Regions from separate parts of the Proteus sp. fly-1089 genome, predicted to be linked through region 2. Evidence: predicted binding sites of a transcription regulator. Region 2 holds the regulator's gene; the other holds the start of a gene.
The links. The regulator Fur, encoded in region 2, represses iron uptake genes when iron is present. The targets are predictions, from matches to a motif close to ATAATAATGAGAACNACTATCAA.
Positions count from the first base shown of each region.

Region 1: exbB (tonB-system energizer ExbB) is a predicted target of Fur. The motif match lies at 1,383-1,405, and genes of this name have one in related genera.

Region 1 is NZ_JBEETS010000002.1:353,944-357,157, forward strand. Features, by position in the region: gene exbD (TonB system transport protein ExbD) at 1-208, opposite strand, end outside; gene exbB (tonB-system energizer ExbB) at 215-1,234, opposite strand; gene metC (cystathionine beta-lyase) at 1,563-2,753, shown strand; gene ABN080_RS08135 (DedA family protein) at 2,877-3,214, shown strand, end outside.
Region 2 is NZ_JBEETS010000010.1:84,931-88,144, reverse strand. Features, by position in the region: gene ybfF (esterase) at 1-300, shown strand, start outside; gene ybfE (LexA regulated protein) at 504-812, shown strand; gene fldA (flavodoxin FldA) at 1,084-1,611, shown strand; gene fur (ferric iron uptake transcriptional regulator) at 1,801-2,247, shown strand; gene ABN080_RS17455 (DUF817 domain-containing protein) at 2,332-3,171, opposite strand.

The DNA of each region.
Region 1 (3,214 bases), on a different contig from region 2:
ACTTAATAGTCAAATAAACAGGCTTTTCAGGACGTGGCTGTGGTTTTGCACTTGAAGCGGGTAAATTTACTTTTATATCAACGGTAGCTAAAGGCGCGGCTACCATAAAGATAATGAGCAGAACCAACATGACATCAATAAAAGGCGTCACATTGATATCATGTAATTCATTATCATCACCTGAATCATCACCAAGACGCATTGCCATAATTCATTACCTTGCTTTGCTGTTTTCGATATCTAAGTCACGGCTAACTAATGTCACCACACCTGTTGCAATATCACCAATTTCACCACGATAACCTGCGATCATACGAGCAAAAATATTATAAATGATAACTGCTGGGATGGCGGCAATCAGACCAATCGCGGTAGCTAATAAAGCTTCTGCAATCCCTGGAGCAACAACTGCTAAGTTAGTCGTTTGAGAGTGTGCAATACCAATAAAACTGTTCATAATTCCCCAAACCGTACCAAAAAGACCGATAAATGGAGAAATGGCACCAATAGTCGCTAAGTAGCCATTACCACGGCCTAATTCACGAACAATGGCAGCAACGCGACGTTCCATACGCATTTCAACACGTTCTTTAATGCCTGATGCCACTTTACTTTCTTGAGAGTAAGTACGCTCTAATTCAGCATCATTAAAGAAATCAGCAGTCGCACTCTTATTACCAAATTTTTTGCTAATGGTTAAAGCATCATTGAGTGATTTAGCATCAACTAATTGCGCTGTTTCATTTCTTAATCGACGACGTAATGAGAGTAAGTAGCTTCCTTTGGCGAAAAATAACGCCCACGTCACAATAGAAGCTAACAGTAAGCCAATCATGACACTTTTAACGACTAAATCGGCATTACGATACATGCCCATTACGGATAAATCTTCTGCAAACCCACCACCAGCAACCATTTCTGGCTCTACTGCTGGTGATAAATTTTCTGTCGCTGACGGAGTATTTACCGTGTTTTCTGCATTTTCAACCGTTGCAGGTAAAGTATTTTCACCCTCAGGCTTAGCAGGTTCAGAACCCGGTACTTTAGCCTCATTGCTGGTATTCGCAGATGAGTCTGTTGTTGGTGTTGTAGTTGTAGCAGTTCCCTGTGTAGAAGCTGTTGAAGAAACGGCAGCAGTAGTTGGCTGTTCAGTTGGTGTGGCAGGAGTCGTATCCGCAAAAGCAGAGCCTGTCAGACCGATTGCCAATAGAATAGAAGCTGTCAAATTACGCATCAGTTGGCCTTTTACTCTCTTTTTTATCTATTTATTTATTCAGCAATGACGTTTTCCGTCACTACTTACCCAAAATCGTTCGCTTACAATCATCCTGTTTGCCATCAGGAAAGAGAAAACGCTCAAATGATATCAAACATGAAGCATTTTGATAGTAATTATCATTACTATTTGGCTATTTTTTTTTCATTTGTCGATTTTTAAGACAAATTATCGTTATTTCACGTAACGTGAAATTTTATCAACTACATCGATCGTCTTTTGTACTTATCCAAAAAATGAATTAACGTGGAGTAAACACACCATCAATTAAAAGAAGGTATTAAGGATGACGCTAAAAAAACAAGAAACCTCACTCCTCCTTTCTGGTCGAGCTAAAAAATATTCTCATGGCGCAGTAAACCCTATTATACAACGCACTTCATCTGTTATTTTTGATTCAGTTGCACAAAAACGTGATGCAACCAAAAAACGCGCTGAGGGTACACTTTTTTATGGGCGTCGAGGTACAACCACTCATTTTGCCTTACAAGAAGCCTTAACTGAATTAGAACACGGCGCAGGTTGTGCACTTTTTCCTTCAGGTGCGGCAGCTATTACGCAGTCTATACTCGCCTTTGTTGAACAAGGCTCTCATATTCTTGTGACAGGATCAGCTTATGATCCAACGCAAAACTTTTGTGATCAGATTTTACGTAAGTTTTCAGTCGCAACAACCTATTTTGATCCATTAATAGGTAGAAATATCAGTCAACTACTGCGACCTGAAACAAAAATTGTTTTTCTTGAATCCCCCGGTTCAATCACGATGGAAATTCAAGATCTACAAGGAATAGTCAGCTCAGTTCGCCAATATAATCCTGAAATCATTATTATGATTGATAACACTTGGGCGGCAGGATTGCTACTTAAACCACTGACTTTTGGTGTCGATATTTCAATCCAATCTGCCACAAAGTATATTAATGGCCACTCTGATGGCATGTTAGGTTTTGCTGTAGCGAATGAACGCTGTTGGAAACAGTTACGAGAAAATGCCTATCTATTAGGACAATGTGTTGATCCTGATACGGCTTATATGGCAGCCAGAGGATTAAGAACATTACCAGTAAGAATGAAGCAACATGAGCAAAGCGCATTGGAAGTTGCTCGTTGGCTAAAACAGCATCCATTAGTTGATAACGTTTATCACCCTGCGCTAGCTTCTTGCCCAGGACATGAATATTTCCAACGTGATTTCACAGGCAGTAACGGATTATTCTCTTTTAGTTTGAAAAAAAACCTCTCGCCAGAAGAATTTGAGATTTTTTTAGATAACTTTTCATTATTTAAAATGGCTTTCTCATGGGGAGGATTTGAATCTTTAATTTTGGGTTATCAACCTAATGACATTAAAGCAATGCGCCAATATGAAACACAACCTACATTTACTGGCACATTATTCCGTGTTCATATTGGATTAGAGAATGTAGATGATTTAATTGAAGATCTTGAACACGCATTTTTACGTATTTCTTAATTAATCATTAAATTTTTATAAAAAAAATCTATCCCTGTGGTTCCACAGGGATTAAATCAAACTGTTATCTTTATTTTGCGTTAGAATAGCGAACATAAAGTTCTTTTTAATGCGAGTTCGCTAATGGGTACATTAAAAGAGATAATTCACGCATTAATGCAACACGATTATATGGTGTTGGCTAATCCTAATGTGTTATGGGTTATCTATATTGTTCTTTTTGTTATTATTATGCTGGAAAATGGGGTGTTACCCGCAGCATTTTTACCAGGAGATACACTGCTTATTCTTTGCGGTGCCTTAATTGCAAAAGATGTTTTACACTTCTTTCCGACAATCATTATATTAGGTACTGCCGCCAGTATTGGGAGTTGGCTTGGTTTTTTACAAGGTCGCTGGTTAAGTGATACAAAAATAGTTAAACGTTGGATGGCTCAATTACCTGAGCAATATCACCATAA
Region 2 (3,214 bases):
GGAGTTATTCAGTTTTTACTTAAATCATTTAAAAGTGGTGAATGGCTATTTAATTTATCTGCAATCAAAAATGCCTATTCAGAGATTATTGGTTGGCAAGAAGTCCCTACTTGGAATTATCCGGTGCTATTTATTCGTGGTGGTTTGTCGCCTTACATATTAGATGAATATCGTAATGATATTGCACGCCAATTTCCGCAAGCTAGCGCTTTTGTCGTAGCAAACACTGGACATTGGGTACATTCAGAAAAACCTAACACTGTTATTAACGCTATTCGTCGTTTTTTATCAAAAGCATAATTTATTACTGAAAGTGGCGTAATTAAGGAAGTAATAATTTATCTGAATGTATAATTATTGTACTTAATCACACAGTCTGTCGATAAAAACACCAAATGACAATAGGTTAAACTCAGGAAGCAGTGGCAGGACGTCACTATGTGGGGTATTATTGGGCGTTTCGCAATTTAGTCATTGGTATACGCCCTTTCACAGCAAAATTTATGGCAAAAGAACAAACTGATCGCACCACACTGGATTTGTTCGCAGATGAACGCAGACCTGGGCGACCTAAAACAAACCCGCTTTCTCGGGATGAACAGCTTAGAATTAATAAACGCAATCAATTAAGACGAGACAGAGTCAATGGTTTACGTCGAGTTGAATTGAAATTAAATGAAGATGCTGTGAATGCACTTAATGAGTTGGCGACTGCAAGAAATGTTAGCCGTAGCGAACTTATTGAAGAAATATTACTAGAACAATTGGCGCAAAATCACGCCTTGAAAATACATCAAAATGAGAATAGCTAGTAGCTAAACCACACAAATTTGACAGAATTACCCTGCTATTTTCGTCAAAATACGTTTTTTAGTTTTCTATTATGAAAACAAGATGTTTATTTTTCACTAGTAATTGTTCAAACACAGACAAATATACTCTAACTATTTCGAAGTGTGGCTAATTGGCAAGTAAAGGCGTTACTGTTACATACAAAGTATGTAATCAGTACGAATCAACGTAGTCAACAACGCGACAATTTGAAGTATAACGAATATAGAATAAAAGAGGTTATCTCACTTTATGGCAATCATAGGTATATTCTTCGGCAGTGATACCGGCAACACTGAAAATATTGCCAAAATGCTTCAAGAAAGACTGGGCGCTGATAATGCCGAAGTTCATGATATCGCAAAATCCAGTAAAGAAGATATCGAAGCATTTGATATTCTGTTACTAGGTATTCCTACTTGGTATTATGGTGAAGCACAATGCGATTGGGATGACTTTTTCCCAACACTAGAAGATATTAATTTTGAAGGTAAGTTGGTTGCACTGTTCGGTTGTGGCGACCAAGAAGACTATGCAGAATACTTCTGTGATGCAATGGGCACAATTCGCGATATTATCGAACCTCGTGGTGCTGTCATTGTGGGTCACTGGCCAACAGAAGGTTACCATTTTGAAGCCTCTAAAGGGCTTGCAGATGATAATCACTTTATCGGCCTTGCGATTGATGAAGACCGTCAACCAGAATTAACCGAAGAGCGTGTTGATGCTTGGGTTGCTCAAATCAAAGAAGAAATGAGCCTAGATGAAATTCTGGGATAAATAAATACTCAATATTGAGAATGATAATTATTCAATGGTGTGCTAAGATAGTGTGATAGGTAGGGGTGTTTATTTTTAAATATCATGCCTATAATCAATAAGGTTATTTATTCACCCGAGTGTTAATGAATCAACCCTATTAGTGAGCACAAAAATTAAATTCACCATTAGCAACAGGATTAAATCCGCATGACCGACAATAATAAAGCGTTAAAAAATGCTGGGTTAAAAGTTACACTTCCTCGCTTAAAGATCTTGGAAGTGCTCCAGGATCCTGAGTGCCATCATGTCAGTGCTGAAGATCTCTATAAAAAACTCATCGATATCGGTGAAGAGATTGGTCTGGCAACCGTGTATCGCGTCTTAAACCAATTTGACGATGCTGGTATTGTTACCCGACATAATTTTGAAGGTGGTAAATCAGTATTTGAATTAACTCAACAACACCATCACGATCATTTAATTTGTCTTGATTGTGGCAAAGTTATCGAGTTTACAGATGATGCGATTGAAGTGCGCCAAAGAAACATCGCTGAACGTCATGGTATCAAGCTTTCCAATCATAGCCTTTATTTATATGGCCACTGCGCTGAAGGCAATTGTAAAGAAGATAGCCACGCACATGATGAGAAATAATTCATTCTGGATAATCTCTCAGTAAAAAAAAGGAACTGTTCACAGTTCCTTTTTTATTACCTTAAATTTGAGGATAAAATAACTCTACTTAGGCACACTGATACTGTGTTTAATATGTTTTAAATGAACCACGATAGTAAATGTAACAATGACTAACAGTGACCAAGAGCCCCATTTCCCTGCATGCACAGCAGACCAAGCACCAATCTGGTTAGGATATTGCCAAACACCAAAAAATGTACCGAAATTCTCAGCAAGCCAAATAAAGAAACCTATCAGAACAAAAGCCAATAATAGTGGCATTTTTCGCTCTGTATCATAAGGCGTAAAATAAACCACACTACGAGCATAAAGACCTAAAATAAAAGCAGTTAAATACCAGCGATAATCACCGATAAAGTGATGAGAAAAGAAATTAATATAGATAGCGAGTGCAACTAAAGTTGCCATCCAATAAGGTGGATAATGTTCAATTCGTACTTTTAAAAAACGCCATGCTTGAATTAAATAACTTCCTACCGCGGAGTACATAAATCCTGTAAATAAAGGCACTTCCCACAATTTAGTGTAAGCAAAATCAGGGTATTTCCACGATCCAATTGCTGCTGATGTTTTAAATAATTCCATCACAAAACCAACGATGTGGAAAAAACAGATCGCTTTTAATTCATCCCATGTTTCAAGTTTTCCCCATACCATCCATAATTGGAAAGCAATAGCGAGAATAAGTAAAACGTCATAACGAGGTATCCCTAATATTCCTTTACTTGGTGTTGCAAATAAAATAAAAAAGAAAAATCCCGCAAATAAACAAGAACGCGCCTCTTTCACACCAAAAAAAAGAAATTCAACAATAAATCGTTTTATACCTTTAAAGGGCTTCAATGGTGGTTCTAATAAAAAATCATCCAATCGCTTTAACATGCTTCTTCCTGAAAACGTGCATTATCGAACTACATTCAATGCA